4 regions of the Chryseobacterium sp. 7 genome follow, and region 3 is predicted to be linked to each of the others. Evidence: riboswitches for the same ligand, from Rfam matches in the RefSeq annotation. Region 3 holds a riboswitch; each other region holds the start of a gene.

Region 1 (4,188 bases), 1.3 Mb from region 3:
TACATTAACGCAAATAGTAAGAGAGAGCACTTTTGGTGCTCTCTCTTTTTTATTTTAATTTCTTCATGGAATCTGTATTTTTTTCTTTCATATAAACGTTTTTAATATATTTGAAGGTAGATATAATATTGTACAGGCATATTAATTCTTAATATTTTGAACATGGCGAGAAACTTTACTATTCTTTGGATTTTTTATAAAAAGATACTGATTCCCGCCTTGCTGTTCTCATTGCTTATTTCTTTTCTGCTTCCCTTCAGCCTTGAAACATTTGGTTTAAGTTTTCTTTTAATTGCACCTGTCCTTCATTACTTTATTTATGAATTAAGATTTAAAAGTGAATATTATTTTTATGCTCATTCAGGTTTTTCAAGAACTTTTCTTTGGACAGGAACCCTATTATTAAGTCTCGCTGTAAAAATTATAACATTATTCTTATTATGAGTAAACTGCATGTTGATAGTGTAACAAAATCTTTTAATGAAAGAAAAATCCTGCAGGATATTTATATAGGATGTGAAACAGGACAAATCATGGGATTACTTGGCAGAAATGGAAGCGGAAAATCAACGCTGCTAAAAATTATCTTTGGAGTGGAACATGGCGATACTCAGTTTATAAAATATGACAATAAAATTCTGAAAAGCATATCCGATAGAAAAAACAGAATTTCCTATTTGCCACAGGATCTTTTTTTACCAAAATATATAAAAATCAAAAATCTGATTCCTCTTTTTTGTAATCAGAAAAATACTGAGCTGCTCTTTACTTCAGAATTCATACAGCCTTTCCTTGATCAAAAACCTAAAACCCTCTCCAAAGGTGAACAGAGAATTATTGAAACGCTTATGGTCATTTATTCTGAAGCAGACTTTATTTTATTGGACGAGCCATTTCACAGTCTTTCTCCAAAAGTTACTGAAGAATTAAAGAAAAATATCCGCCAGCAATCTTCTTATAAAGGATTTATTATTTCTGATCATAACTTTAAGGATGTTTTGGATATTTCTGATTATATCTATCTGCTTTCTGGCGGTCATCTGAAACAAATACAAGATTTAAGTGAACTGCAGCGCTATAATTATCTTCCGAAAAGCATTTAATTTATATATTTGAAGGATTAAAAAATTTTCATGATGACTTTCATAAACAAAGCATTCTATTTATCTGCTTTCAGTATTTTATCTATCGCTTTTGTAAAAGGGCAGAATAAAGTTCCTTTCGGAGTTGTAAAGGCTGAAGAAGGATATGCCAATGTACGCGTTCATAAGGACAATTACAGAAAAATTGTAGATAAGATCCGTATGCGTAAAGGTGATGTTTTTGTTTATGTAAAGCCTGCTCCCGGAGAAACGGAATGGATCTGGATTAAATATCCGGAAAAGCAGGATGATGACAAACCTTTTGTACGTTATGAAACGCTGGACAAAGAAGGAATGGTGAATAAAGAGCGTATTGCTTATATTGACCAGCTTCCGGCTTATACGCCTTCCAAGTCCAAAAATGGAAAATCACTTATTTTCACAGATAATTCTGATCCCAAAGTTCCTACTGCCCAAAGAAGCAAAGTAGTGATTGACATCTATCCTTCCAACGCCGGATACCGTAAAAAGGAAAAAGATGCAGAGGGAAAACTTCTTACCATTGATAAAGTAAAACCGTGGGGAATTGGAAATGACCTTCCCGAAGGAATGACTGAGATTAAATCTATCAGGGTACAGCAGCCAGGAAGAGGATCTGTTTTCGTAAGAGAAGCCATCAAAAATATGTTCCAGCCTACCATGGATTTTGAGAATGTAGGTGTAACCTCCCTGGACAACGATAATATCTTTCTTTATATGATCAACGGTTCAGGAGAAAACAGATATACTACCCTTTGGACTATCAAGAAAGGAAGAGTAATCAGCCAGATTATTTACCATAATCCGGAATAAATTCATTATTTTTGCCACCGAAAAGTTTTAACGCTTATTCATCATAGAAATTGGTTCTGCATCACTGCAGATTAAAAGGGAACCGTGTGAAAATCACGGACTGTCGCGCAACTGTAAGTAACTGTAATCTTTATCAAAGATCCACTGTGCGAGGCATGGGAAGGAGATAAAAGATGTTACAAGTCAGGAGACCTGCCTATTTCTTAAACAAGTAACTTTCGCGATCTGAAGTTGTATTGATCTGATGAATTATCTCAGGAATTCTCTTGATTCCTGTTATTGTTCTGTTGCTCCAATATCTATTTTCATTTCGCTTTAATTAATAATGATATATGACTACAGAAGAAAGAATTGAAGCATCCGAAACCAGAATCTTTAAAGCGGTTTTCCCTAACACAACCAATCATTATGATACCCTTTTCGGTGGTACGGCTATGCAGCTGATGGACGAAGTAGCTTTCATTACTGCTACCCGATTTGCAAGAAAAAGAGTGGTAACGGTAAGCAGTGACAAAATAGATTTCAAAAAACCTATTCCTGCCGGAACAATTGTTGAGCTGATCGGGAAAGTTTCCTACGTGGGAAAGACCAGTATGAAGGTAAACGTTGAGATCTACACAGAACAGATGTATTCCTATGAAAGAGAAAAAGCCATTGTAGGTGATTTTACTTTTGTGGCGATTGACGAATTCAAGAAACCAATCCAAATACTATAAATAATGTTTCGGGCGGCCTTTGGCCGCCCGAAACATATTATATATTCATTAAAGTGATTTGATCACTTTTTCTGTTTCCAGACTTCTGTTCAGTAACACATCAAAAGCCTCTCCCATTTCATCTGATGCTCTGCCTATGGCATTTTCAAGCATATTTCGAATTTGTTTTTCTGTTACTCCGGCTTCCGTCCAGCTTTTCCCTGAAGTATGGGAGTTTAAGATAAACGGCATGATTCTGTCAATCCCACAGGCGAAAACAGCATCCGGTGTTTTCTCATCTTCAAATTCAAGCCATAGATTAAAAAATTCTGTACGCAAAGGTTCATCCAATATTCCAAAAATCTTTTGGGCAGATGCTTTTTCCCTTTCAAACTTTCCTACCATGGCCTGTTCATCAAAAATAAAAGTATCTCCGGCTTCAATCTCTACAAGATCATGAATGGAAAGCATTCTTATTACCCTTAATAAGTCTATATCTGCGCGGTTTTTAGCATACGGATAAAGAATCTGAGCCAGAATGATAATCTGCCATGAATGTTCTGCTGTATTTTCTCTTCGGGAATCATCTGCATTATAATTTCTTCGCTGTACATTTTTAAGCGCATCTACTGCCAGAATAAAATCTATCTCTTTCTGAATTTTCATCTTACTTCTTATTTCTGTTATATTGATCTGACGGATATACCTTTGTTCTGGTAATCCATTTATTATTTATCTTTTCTTTTGTAGTTACTTTTACGCGGCCCTCAACAGTCATATCTTCCTCTTTTTCAAAGACCTTATCAAGTCCTTTATTCGGAATTACAGCATATTCTGTAGTAAAAATATCACAGCAGCCGGATTTTCCATAGGTGATGAGGCGTTTACGTTGAGCATCCACATCAAAAATATCAAGACCGTTTGAACCCAGCTCTGTAAGCTCATCACTTTTCTCAAACCCCATTCTTGTTTTGTTGAAGACATATACATCATAAGATGCACCGCTATAGTTTCCCATATTCCCGTTTCTTATTGCCACGTCTTCTGTTCCGTCAAAATTAAAGTCATCTATAATCACTGCCCGCTGATCTTTTGAAAGAGGAATCAATTTCTTTGGAATCAGTTTTTGCCCTTGTTCAGCATACAAAACAAGATCATCAGAAACAAAAGTCTGTACTTTGCTGTTTTTGTTATCAAATAACTCCACCTTTCCTTTTCCTCCACATCTGTCATCATAACAGTTTTCTATCTGGAGGATAGCATCATAGCTCTTTGAGGCATTTTTAATCTCAAACTGATATTGTCCGAAACATGCAGGTCCAAGCAGAACAAAAGCCGGCAAATGCCTATACTTACTAAATATATTCATGGTAATAGTAAATGATTTAGGTGTGTTTTATTTCTAACAAAAATACGAATACTAAATTAATATATGATGAGTGATGAGCAATCAGTAATAGCTAACAGATAAGATCCTGCTTTCTTTTCATTTTCTCTAAAATTCATTGGAATTTTAAAGATTTTTCGTGCATTTTTTATCTATATTCATTTTTTACAAA
Region 2 (4,188 bases), 1.5 Mb from region 3:
CTACTACAATTTTGTTTGAGTTATTCAATACAAGATATGCCTTATTCCCGTTAAGTCCAATCGTTTGAAGAACATCTCCTAAGATCTCTTTATTATTGTTATATCCATATATATCATCCTGTTTCATGCTTAGATCTCTTGTCAGGAATGTTACTTTAGCTCCCTGGCTGTTGAAGTTACCTTCGTTAGAGATAAAATATCCATTCTGATAAGTGATTGGAGAGATTTCAACTTCTGTGGAATCATTTGTACATGAAGAAATGTTAAACAATAACACTACTGCAAATAATACAGTTAAAAGTTTAGTTATTTTCATATCTATTCAATTTTAATTTTTAAAAATTTATTGCGGCATATACACTATAGTTTCTTTTCGGTAAAGGATAGAAAGAAACTGTTTTATAGTAAGTATCCGTTACATTATTCACTTTAAACCCTAAGGTATATTTTTTTGCCAGCGTTGCAGAAACACCCATATTTAAAAGAAAATAGGGATCTATGGCATCTGATCTCTTTTCATCGCTTGTGATATAAGTAACCCCATTCACTAGCGCCTGGGCAAAAAACTTAAAGAAACCATATTCATAATCCAGATTGGCATTTCCTCTGTGCATGGGAACATAAGGTCTTTGCATCTTTGTTTCCTTATCAATAGATTTTGCATAATAATATCCTGCATTAGCACGGATTTTATGCTTACCCAGCTGTTTGCTGAAAGACAGCTGGGATTCCAGTCCGTAAGATTCGGATTTATTGACATTGTATGCCTGCCAGTAGCCTAAAGCAGTGGGAAGCCATACAATAAGATCCGTAATATTCATATAATAAGGAGACAAAGTAAGTTTAAAATCTCCTACTTTGAACTCATTTGCCATATCTACCTGAGTAGAAGTTTCCGGTCTAAGATCTTTATTTCCTCCCGGTTCATAATAAATATCATTGAAGGACGGAAATCTGAAGTTTTTAGATACGTTTACGCTCACATCATACCACTTTGCGGCACTCCATTTTCCGGAGAATGAGTACATCAACGGTGACTTTACATCTTCTACAAAATCTTTCTTGAATCCACCTTCGAAACGCAGATCTTTCGTAGCAAAATACCTCAATAATCCGGAAATAGATCCAACATTTCTGCTGACATCCGATATTCCGCTTTGGTAGCCCTCTCCTTTATTCAACTGAAATTCTCCAATGATATTAAAATTCCATTTTGAATTCAGGAAATAGTTGAAATCATTTTTAAAGATATAATTTTTCCCGGTTCCGCCACTTGATTTTGGCTGGTTTAAAGAACCGAAATACTGAAAATTCTCTTCCGTATAAGCTGCTTTAAGGGAATTACTGAACTTTGCTTTGTTCCAGTCCCAGGAAAGAAGGCTTCTTACACTTTGCGTTTTATATTTCGTTTTTGTTCCCGTTTCCTCATACACGGGATAATGCTGTGAAGAATCAAAAAACTGACTCTGCCACGAAATTTTATGATCGTTCGTTATTTTGTAGGATGCACCTACGTTGAATGTTGTATTGTAATAATTTCCGTTTCTGTTGATGTAATTCAGGTCGCTTACTTCATAATTATTTTCACTTACAGAATAATTTCCGGAAGCTTTAAAACTGAACTTATCATTGCTGTAAGAACCTTTTATAAAATTATTATAGGTATTAAAAGAAGCGACTTCTGAAAATAAAGAACCGTGGAATCCTTTATTAAAATCCAGCGTATTATTGAGGTGGATACTTCCCCCGATAGCCCCACTTCCGTAGATAACACTTCCTCCTCCGGCTTTTATTCCAATCTGGTCATACCCAAACAAGGCAATATTATTGATATCTCCCTGTCCTAAAAAATTGGAATTAATATTGATTCCATTCCATACAAAAGCAGTCTGCTGTGCGGTAGTACCTCTGAAAGATGGTGAAGAAACTGCACCACGTCCATTTTCTTTGATAAAAACCTGTGACTGAAATCTAAGGAGCTCCGAAAGATTGCTTGAGTTTTTCTCGGCATCTTCTGCCGAAATTGTTTTTACAGGATGAAAAAGCTTCACCCTATTCATCTGATTGTCGAAGACAAAAATAGTATCTATGGCTTTCTCTTGTCCAAAAAGAAAGGAGCCATAAGATGAAAAAAGCAGTACTAAAGATCTTTTTATATCCATACTTTTTTACTTTTCCTCCGAAAGCAATATGTTTTTTTAATTACAACTCTGGCAGGTCTCCTGACTTTCGCATTCTGCGCCTTCCCGTTCTTAAACAGTGGCTTTTTGCAGAAACTTTTGATGCGATTTACAGTTGCGGGGACAGTCCGGGGGTTACACCCGATTCCCTTTTCATTCCAAAATACTGGAAACCAAAATTTTTGCAAAGATAGTTTTTTATATGTATTTGCCAAAAAACCATCGTATGCTTAAAAAAACTATCTCTTTAATCAAATAAAAAAGAACAGCCGCTTTCAATATTGAAAACGGCCATTCATCCCACTACTTTACTATTTATATATGTTATTTTTTAATAAATTTATAGCTCTCCTGCTTCCCTCCTTTCAATGAGTATTGCAGAATATAATCTCCTTTTGGCAAGGATGAAACATCAATCTGCGCTTCCACAGTATTGAATGTTTTCACCCTTTGTCCAACCAAATTATAAATTTCAGCTTTCTCTATTTTTTCCGTTCCTTTAAAGTAAAGCATATCAGCTACCGGATTTGGATAAATACCTGTATTGTTTTTCTCTTTCACTGTATCATTCACTGACAAAAATGCTGTAATATCCAGATAAAAAGCAATCATCTGACCTGAAGCATTCGTCCCTGTGCCGGCAATTTTCTTTCCGTCCTGTGAAATGGACAAAGGAAGTCCCATGGTTACTCCATTGGTTGAAATTCCTAAGGACACAGCATAATCGTTCAGATTAATCCTTCCGGTGGATGAATTCCATATAAAACCTTCTCCCGACATAGGAGGTGCACCGAATGCTCTGTAATAGCCAATCACCGTTTTCCCGTCTGCTGAAATTCCCGTTGCTCCTCCTTTAAAGCTGAATGAAGCATTAGGGTGTGTTATGTAAGTAAGTCCGCCGATAGCATTCCACACATAAGGATTAGGATTTGCAGATCCAATGATGGTACTTCCGTCAGCAGAAATTCCGCCTGCTTCTCCTACATTGTTTCCGTTATTATCTGTAATAAAGCTTTCTACACCGTCCTGCCATTTTGCACCACTCCTGGTACCTGTCGGTTCATCCTGCCATCCTACAATTACTGTTCCTGCAGCATTGATTGCATTGGCTCTTGAACTACGTCCGGGAACCATACTTCCAAGATCTATCATTCCGTTTGCTTCATCCCATTTCACGGCATGTGCATTCGCTGCTGTGAGGTAGCCGAGACCTACAATTGTGCTTCCGTTGGTAGTCATTCCCCAGGTTGAGCTTACACTTCCATCCCATCCGGTGGGAACAAGTCCTCCCCTGTTTACCCAGGTAGAAGCAGCTACATCATAGGTTGATATTTCATTAAATCCCGTTGCGGCATTGGTTATAGAAGAAGATATTTTAGTTCCGTCATTGGAAACAATTGTTCTTCCGGCAGCCGGATATCCATTCGATATTGAACCTATCTGTACAAGCCCTCCGGCCGCATCCCATTTATAAACTCCTCCGGCACTTGTATGCATACTTACCACTCCATTATCCGAAACTGCTCCTACATTATAATTTCCTAAACCTATTACAGTAAGCTGAGCTTCCGCAAAACCAAAATTCAGGAAAAAACAAGCGGCCAATATTTTCATTGACATTCTGTAAAAATTTTTCATATTTTATTATATTTAGGCTTTCGAATTGGTGAAAACAATATTAATACAATATTCACCCTGTCAAAAGAAATTGACTTTCATAATTCGTGAATTTTAAAAGAATTTTATTTTTAAAACATTAATAACCAAACAGATATAAAATAATATTTTGAATATGGATTGTACCCGGATTATTCAAAAAAACACAAAAAACAAATTATTTACTCATCAATTATTTCAGAATAGCGGAAGAATTCTATCGTTTCTCTTCATTTTCTGCTCTCTTATTGCCAATGCGCAGTCCGGCCCGGACTTTGCAATTTTAGCCGATAAGGCTTTTCTTAAACTCTATCAGAATTCTGACGAATGCATTAGTTATACCCAGGGAATT
Region 3 (4,188 bases):
ATCGTGCCATGAAAGTCATGGCACGATTCTGTGATTGTATCTAATTATTTCTAAAGTTTTCTAAAGTGCATATTCTACCGAAGCTTCTTTAGCAGCGGCTACCATTGCTATTAAAGCTTTTTCGGTTTCATCCCAGTGTCTTGTTTTCAGTCCGCAGTCTGGGTTTACCCAAAGCTGGTTCGCAGGAATTACATTCTGAGCCTTTCTCAACAATTCGATCATTTCTTCTTTTGACGGAACTCTTGGTGAGTGAATGTCATATACTCCGGGACCAATTTCATTTGGATATTTGAAATCTGCAAAAGCATTCAGCAATTCCATCTGAGAACGTGAGCATTCTATGGTAATCACGTCTGCATCCATATCGGCGATATTTTCAATAATATCATTGAATTCCGAATAGCACATGTGGGTATGGATTTGGGTAGCATCTTCTACTCCACTTGCTGAAATTCTAAAGGCTTCCACAGCCCATTTCAGATAATTCTGCCAGTCTGTTTTTCTTAAGGGAAGTCCTTCTCTGATAGCAGGTTCGTCAATCTGAATAATCCTGATCCCAGCTTTTTCCAGATCCACAACTTCATCACGGATCGCCAAAGCAATTTGCTTACACGTTTCGGAACGAGGCTGATCATCACGTACAAAAGACCATTGCAAAATCGTAACCGGACCTGTAAGCATTCCTTTTACCCATTTTTCAGTCTGGGATTGTGCATATTGAGACCAGTAAACTGTCATAGGAGTTGGGCGGGAAACATCACCAAAGATTACAGGAGGTTTCACACAACGGCTTCCGTAGCTTTGTACCCATCCGTTTTTGGTGAATACAAATCCTTCCAGCTGTTCTCCGAAGTATTCTACCATGTCATTACGCTCAAATTCCCCGTGAACCAATACATCAATTCCGATGTCTTCCTGCCAGCGGATTGTTCTCTGAGTTTCTTCTTTCAGTAAAGTATCATATTGTTCTGCGGTAAGCTCTCCTTTTTTGAATTGGGCTCTCCAGCTTCTCACTTCTGTTGTCTGCGGGAATGATCCAATGGTTGTGGTTGGGAATAAAGGAAGCTGCAATACTTCCTGCTGTTCTTCTTTTCGGATTTTGAACGTGTTTATTCGCTGAGCATCCTTTTCAGTAACAGCATTTGCTCTTTGTTTCACTTGATCATTATGGATAAGAGAAGAAGTTCTTCTGCTTTCAATAGCATTTTTATTTTCTTCGAATGCTTCAAGAACCTGTTCATTTTCCGTTCCTGCTGCCAGTTCTTTAAGGGTCACCACTTCTGTTACTTTTTGTTTGGCAAAAGCCAGCCAGTTTTTAATTTCAGGATTAAGACTGGTTTCAAAATCCAGATCACACGGTGAATGAAGTAATGAACATGATGGAGCGATGAAAATTCTTTCAGATCCTAATTTTTCAACAGCTTTTCTGATGAAAGACAGTGATTTTTCATAATCATTTTTCCAGATATTTCTACCATCAATTACTCCTAATGAAAGGCTTAAACTTTCAGGAATACTATTCAGAATACCATCCAGCTGTTCAGGGTTTCTAACCAGATCAATATGCAATGTATTCACCGGAAGTGAAACAACAAGGGATGTATTATCTTTTAATCCGTCAAAATAAGTAGCAATAATAAATTTCAGTTTCGGGAAACGTTTTCTTATTTCAGCATATACGGAAATATAAGTTTCTTTTGCTTTTTCGGTTAAATCCAATGCCAGAAAAGGTTCATCAAACTGAATCCATTCTGCACCCTGATCCTGAAGTTTGGTTAAAATTTCTGTATAAACAGGAAGAAGGTTTCCGGCAAGATCCAACTTATCAAACCCTTCTTCTTTTTCTTTTCCTAATAACAGATAAGAAACCAATCCGATAATAACCGGTTTAGCATTGATTCCAGCCTGCTTTGCTCCTGCAAATTCATTGAAAATTTTATCTGAACTTAGCTTAAACTGTTGATTTTTATAAAATTCCGGAACAATATAGTGATAATTGGTATCGAACCATTTGGTCATTTCCATGGCTGTGATATCCAGTCCATCTTTCTGATATCCTCTTGCCATGGCAAAATAAAGATCCAGTTCAGAATTGTTCTTCTTAAGCACAACTTCATGATAGCGCGTAGGGATTGCTCCTACCACAAGGCTCATATCCAATACCTGATCATAATAGGAAAAATCATTACACGGAATAAGGTCTATTCCGGCTTCTTTCTGGATATTCCAGTTTTGATTACAGATAGTTCTTCCTGTATTCAGAAGTTCTTCCAAAAGGATTTTACCTGACCAATACTGTTCGCAGGCTTTTTTAAGTTCTCTTTTGCTACCAATACGCGGATAGCCAAGGATGTGAGTTTGCATTTTTTTAAACTTTTTAGTTAAACTTATTGGGAAAGTGCTTTAAAATGCTTCGTTATGTTTAAGCAGAAGAAGTTTCAGGAATATAGTGACATAGCAGGCAGTGCATTTCCCTTCAAGAGAAAATACATATCTGATCTATCATCTATTTGACCTAAAAGCTTCAGACCGCGAAAGCATTGTCAATTCAGTAAAGGCAGGTCTCCTGGCTTGTAACAGTTTCCGTCATCCTTCCCGCTTTTGGCAGTGGATATGCAAAGACAGAAACTTTTGGTGTGTTACTTACAGTTGCGCGACAGCTCGTGATTCTCACACGATTCCCTATTAATCTACCTTAAGTAAAACCTTTCCTGTTTGATGAAGTATCTATAAAGAACTGTACTTTTACCTTTAACCATTGTCATCAGTAAAAGTTTTTAATTTTGTGTAAAATTAGCAATACAGAATAAAAACACAATAAAAATAAAATAATTAAGCAAATTAAACTTTAAAAATTATAAGTAAAAGCATAAAATTCTTTACATTTGATTGTTTTAATCATTTAAAAGAATAATATTCTGTGGAACAACTCGATGATAAGGATTTACAGCTGCTCAGACTGCTCCAGAAAAATGCTAAACTGACCGTTAAAGAACTGGCAAAAGAAGTCAATCTCTCCACCTCTCCTGTTTTTGAAAGAGTGAAAAGGCTAGAACAGGATGGTTTTGTTAAAAGATATGCTGCGGTTCTTGATGCCGAAAAGCTGAACCGCGGTTTTACGGTTTTCTGCCAGATTAAGCTGAAAATTCACGACAGATCTGTGGGCTATGATTTTGTAAAAGAGATTTTAGAAATTGAAGAAGTTGCCGAGTGCTACAATATTTCCGGTGATTTTGATTTTCTTCTGAAAGTGCAGGTAAGGGATATGAAACATTACCAGGATTTTGTGTTCAATAAGCTTGGATCTGTAGATTCCATCGGGAGTACTCACAGTACTTTTGTGATGGCTGAAGTGAAAAACAATCATGGATTAACGATATAGAGCTCCTTTAAAATAAAATGAATTCATCCTATGAAATAAAAAAATCCGTCATTAGCTTGACGGATTTTGTAGTATTTTGAGGCTTTTCCAATAATTAATTGGCTGCCGGGTCTATAAGTTCTGTTGTTAAACCCAATGATTTCAACAGGTTTTTGTTATCAAATAACAGTGTTGCATAATGTTTTCCTTTCTTAAAAACGAGTTTTGAACCTCCTGGAAACTCACTATTGGCACCTAATTTCTGTGTTTTCGCATGGTATTTACTGAATCTGGTTTTGCTATCCTGCAATGTAGTTTTATTTAGAATAAGACCAAAAGGAAGTCCTTCTACCACTAAAGGTTTATGATCTGAAGTCGTAAAGAACATTTCATTAATCATATTATCTTTTCCCAGACCGGAATAAAGTTCCAGCCCTGTCTTCATTGGCCATTTTGCATATTTTTCTTCATTGGCATCTTCATAAAAAACAGTTTTTACGTTCAATGCTTTTGAGATTTTATCGGCAGTCTGAGGGAAAACAAATTCTGAATTTTTGTCTAATAAGGAATTCAAAGTGGCTGTCTTCTGTGAAAATATGTTTGAGCTTACTACCAGAAAAAAAATAGTTACAATAAAAGTAAATCGTTTCGTCTGCATGGGAATATTTTAAAATTTTAAATGATTTGATGGCTAAAGGTATTAAAAAATACACGATCCCATCCCTCCAATTCCTAAATCATCTTAAAAATAGATTTCTTTTCATCTTCATATATCTTTCTCAGTCTTTCTTTTTGGAAAAGTTTTTTACAATTCCATTTTAATACGA
Region 4 (4,188 bases), 780 kb from region 3:
AGTAATGAGCTGTTTTCCAGGCTAAATCGTTTTTGATTTCATAGGTTAATACATAATCTGCAATATCTGTTAATACCTGATCCGGTTGTGGTCTTTCGTTTGAAATGTGTGATGACATCTTTATTTTTTGATTTAATTATGAATTGATTTTTTTATTTTCTGTTTTCGATAGATACAAAGTCTTTATTTTCAGGACCTGTATAATTGGCACTTGGGCGGATAATTTTCCCATCCTGTCTTTGTTCGATAATGTGAGCGCTCCATCCGGTAACTCTTGAAATAACAAATAATGGAGTGAACATCAAGGTAGGAACTCCCATCAGGTGGTAAGATACTGCGGAGAACCAGTCCAGATTAGGGAACATTTTCTTTTCTTCCCACATGACAGTCTCCAGCCTTTCAGCGATATTGTACAGCAGCATATCTCCTGCTTCTTCGGAAAGTTCTTTGGCTACTTTTTTTATGACTACGTTTCTTGGATCCGATATGGTGTAAACGGGATGCCCGAATCCAATAATAACTTCTTTGCTGGCAATACGTTTTCTAATATCTTCTTCTGCCTCATCAGGAGAATTGTAACGGCTTTGTATTTCAAAAGCCACTTCATTGGCTCCTCCATGTTTTGGACCTCTCAAAGCTCCGATAGCTCCTGTGATACAGGAATAAAAGTCTGATGAGGTTCCGGCAATAACACGAGCAGTGAATGTAGATGCATTGAATTCATGCTCAGCATACAGATTAAGAGATATTTCCATTGCTTTTACCCATGAATCAGGAGCTTTTTTACCATGTAAAAGATGAAGAAAATGCCCGCCGATAGTATCATCATCCGTCTCTACATTAATTTCTTTGCCATTATGTGTATAGTGATACCAGTATAAAAGTCCGGAACTGAATGATGCCAGTAATTTGTCTGCAATATCTCTTGCCCCAGCCACATTGTGATCGTCTTTTTCAGGCTGGATGCTTCCAATTGCTGAAACCATAGAACGCATCACGTCCATTGGATGTGCCGCTGCCGGAATACTTTTTAAGATATTTCTTACAGAGTGGGGTAGCCCTCTCAATGATTTTAATTTTGCTTTATAATTTTTTAATTGAGCTTCAGTAGGCAGCTGACCATAAATCAACAGGTAGGCTACTTCTTCGAATTGTGCTCTTTCTGCAAGATCCAGAATATCATAACCTCTGTAATGAAGATCATTTCCGCTTTTTCCTACACTGCAAAGAGCGGTATTACCTGCTGTTACCCCGGAAAGTGCTACACTTTTTTTAGGTTTAAATGTTGGTTCGCTATTCGTTGACATGAGTATTTTGTTTAAAAAGGTTATCTAATTTTTGTTCATAATCATAGTAGCCAATGCTTTGATAGAGCTCTTCTCTGGTCTGCATCGTATCCAGTACATGAGCTTGCGTTCCATCCTGGCGGATATGCAGGTAGACATTCTGCGCCGCTTTATTGGCTGCTCTGAATGCAGAAAGAGGGTAGAGGATAAGTCCCACACCTGCATTTTTTAATTCTTCTACAGTGTACATTTTAATCATCCCAAACTCAGTGATATTGGCGAGTACCGGAATTCCTGCCGCGTCAACGAATTTTTGATAAAAGGTTAAGTCAGGAACTGCTTCGGCAAAAATGAAATCTGCTCCGGCTTCTTTATAAGCAACAGCTCTTTCTAAAGTTTTTTCAAGACCTTCATTCGCAAAAGCATCTGTTCTTGCTCCGATCACAAAATTTTCATCGGTACGGGCATCTGCTGCGGCCTTAAGTCTGTCTACCATTTCCTCTTTGCTTACGATTTCTTTTCCGGGACGGTGTCCACAACGTTTTGCGCCCACCTGATCTTCAATGTGAATAGCTGCTGCTCCGGCTTTAATCAATGATTTTATCGTTCGGGCAACATTGAAGGCAGAAGGTCCGAATCCTGTATCAATATCCACCAAAAGGGGCAAATCACAAATATTAGTAATACGCTGAACATCTATGAGTACGTCATCCAGAGTAGTAATTCCAAGGTCAGGAATTCCTAAAGATCCCGCGGCAACACCTCCTCCTGAAAGATAAATAGCATTAAAACCAGCCTGCTGTGCCAATAATGCATGATTCGCATTGATGGCTCCCACAATCTGAAGGGGATTTTCTTTTTCCATGGCCTTCCGGAATTTTAATCCGGGTGACTTCCAGTTTTCATTTTTGATCATTTTAATATGTATTGTTGAGTTGAAGTTTGTTTGTCTGTGAAGAAGCATAAGATCTGTAATGTTTTAGCTTTTGAGTAAAAAAGAAAAGATGGGAGAGAAGCTGAGAAATCTTACAATTGTCCAGATATCTGGAATTTTGGAAAACTCTGATTGTCCAGACCTGTAAAATAAGCCTGTGTTGATTCCATGAATAATTAAGATTGCTTTGGTACACCATTACTTTTTACATTGATTAAATCTTATAAAAAGTTCTCAGTAAACTTCGCGGTGCTTTATGAAGAAAGAAAATTACGGAAAGGGTATACGACTGAGCTACAGAATTATGAGCAGCACTAATGTATACTCATATTCATCTCAAAAAATAAATAGACTGATAAAAAAGTTATCACACTATATCCATATCGTATCATACCTGACTGTAAGCTTCAAATCGCGAAAGCATCGTCAATACGAAATAGGCAGGTCTCCTGACTTGTAACGGTTTTTATCATCCTTCCCATATAAAAAATATACAGTGGATATCAATGGATAAAAACTTTTATGTGTTACTTACAGTTGCGCGACAGTTCGTGATTTTCACACGATTCCCTTTTAATACACAGCTAAGTGTAACCAGTTTCGGTTGATAAAGAAGGTTTTAAGAACTCCTTGGTGGTAAATATAGGGTTTTTATAATAATGAAAAAGATATTTTATGTAATCAATAGTTTTTTTAATGTAATCTATTGAAAATGCTTGAGTTGTGATGTGTGTTTTAGAAGAAAAACGGATGGTTTATGTTGTTAAATTAATATAAAAGATACCCGGAAAATTAAAGATAGTTAATAAATTTGCTATTCTTCTTTCATTTTATAAATTTTATTAGTCATATATAGTAGATCATGGTAGACATTGCAGAATTTAAACAAAACTTGGGCCTGAGTGAAATTCCGGTAGAGCTTGAAAAGCTAATCTATTTCCAGAATACTATTTCCTCGTTTGAAAACTATTCACAAGGTTTTGGTGTTTTAATTGATAATAAATCCGGATTGAAAAGCTGGAGTGATGACGAAAATTTTTTGAATAGCATGCTGCCTTTTGCTCAGGCCAATGGTTCAGGTTCATTCTATGCCATCTGGAATAATGGAACGGATCAGCCTTTACATAAAATGCCTGTTGTAGTTTTTGGAGATGAAGGAGGTGTTCATATTATTGCTGAAAATATTGTACAGCTTTTACATTTACTCACTTTTGACACTGAAATTTCAGTAGATTTCGATGAGGCTTATTTTTATAAAGACGAAGACGATTATGAAGAGAATGAAGGTTTAAACGAATATTTGACTTGGATGAAAGGAGATTATGGTTTAAATAGAATTGAAGAACCTGATTTACTGATTAAAAATGCTCAGGCTCAATATAAAGAAAGTTTTGATCAGTGGTTTGGGCAATACTTTACAGATAATTAATCTTGTATTAATAGCTTCTCTACATAAGATTTTTATTTTTGATCAAAGAAAACCATGGAAAACAAAAAAGACTCACTGTTACCAGTAAGTCTTTAAGTGAGCGCGAAAGGATTCGAACCTTTGACCGTCCCGATTAAAAAGCGGGATGCTCTATCTAGCTGAGCTTTCGATTAATTTTATTATTTTCAATTTACTTTTCCAAGCTTTAATCTCCCTTTCTCTTTTGTAGGCAAGTGATTTTGAGTCGAAAGTTTCAAAATAAACAATAATCCAATCTTTAGCTTTGGATGTAAATCCTTTGTGATCAGATAAGTGTTTTCTTAATCTTTCCTGCAAAGATTCTGAAGAATGTCCAATGTAGAATTTATCTAGAGTTTTAGAATAGAGTATATAGCAAAAATACATGGAACTAATATAAACAAAAAAGACTCACCGTTTCCAGTAAGTCTTTATGTGAGCGCGAAAGGATTCGAACCTTTGACCGTCTGCTTAGAAGGCAGATGCTCTATCCAGCTGAGCTACGCACCCATTAAATAGTT

The links. A riboswitch is a leader RNA that binds a small molecule or an ion and turns the genes downstream of it on or off. The one in region 3 is predicted to bind cobalamin.
Region 1: another riboswitch for cobalamin. It lies ahead of CLU97_RS14400 (acyl-CoA thioesterase); the one in region 3 lies ahead of metE (5-methyltetrahydropteroyltriglutamate--homocysteine S-methyltransferase).
Region 2: another riboswitch for cobalamin. It lies ahead of CLU97_RS15035 (TonB-dependent receptor plug domain-containing protein); the one in region 3 lies ahead of metE (5-methyltetrahydropteroyltriglutamate--homocysteine S-methyltransferase).
Region 4: another riboswitch for cobalamin. It lies ahead of prpB (methylisocitrate lyase); the one in region 3 lies ahead of metE (5-methyltetrahydropteroyltriglutamate--homocysteine S-methyltransferase).

What each region holds. Positions count from the first base shown of each region.
Region 1 is NZ_RCCA01000001.1:3,140,931-3,145,118, forward strand. Features, by position in the region: gene CLU97_RS14390 (ATP-binding cassette domain-containing protein) at 441-1,103, shown strand; gene CLU97_RS14395 (hypothetical protein) at 1,134-1,934, shown strand; cobalamin riboswitch at 1,969-2,149, shown strand; gene CLU97_RS14400 (acyl-CoA thioesterase) at 2,267-2,650, shown strand; gene CLU97_RS14405 (HD domain-containing protein) at 2,699-3,295, opposite strand; gene CLU97_RS14410 (XAC2610-related protein) at 3,297-3,998, opposite strand.
Region 2 is NZ_RCCA01000001.1:3,284,789-3,288,976, forward strand. Features, by position in the region: gene CLU97_RS15030 (YncE family protein) at 1-316, opposite strand, end outside; gene CLU97_RS15035 (TonB-dependent receptor plug domain-containing protein) at 336-2,162, opposite strand; cobalamin riboswitch at 2,195-2,373, opposite strand; gene CLU97_RS15040 (T9SS type A sorting domain-containing protein) at 2,505-3,818, opposite strand; gene CLU97_RS15045 (helix-turn-helix domain-containing protein) at 3,973-4,188, shown strand, end outside.
Region 3 is NZ_RCCA01000001.1:1,822,550-1,826,737, reverse strand. Features, by position in the region: gene metE (5-methyltetrahydropteroyltriglutamate--homocysteine S-methyltransferase) at 61-2,364, opposite strand; cobalamin riboswitch at 2,539-2,725, opposite strand; gene CLU97_RS08345 (Lrp/AsnC family transcriptional regulator) at 2,921-3,382, shown strand; gene CLU97_RS08340 (hypothetical protein) at 3,477-4,019, opposite strand.
Region 4 is NZ_RCCA01000001.1:1,043,543-1,047,730, forward strand. Features, by position in the region: gene CLU97_RS04850 (bifunctional 2-methylcitrate dehydratase/aconitate hydratase) at 1-118, opposite strand, end outside; gene prpC (2-methylcitrate synthase) at 153-1,307, opposite strand; gene prpB (methylisocitrate lyase) at 1,294-2,202, opposite strand; cobalamin riboswitch at 2,642-2,834, opposite strand; gene CLU97_RS04865 (hypothetical protein) at 3,083-3,649, shown strand; gene CLU97_RS04870 (GIY-YIG nuclease family protein) at 3,800-4,054, opposite strand; tRNA gene CLU97_RS04875 (tRNA-Arg) at 4,104-4,177, opposite strand.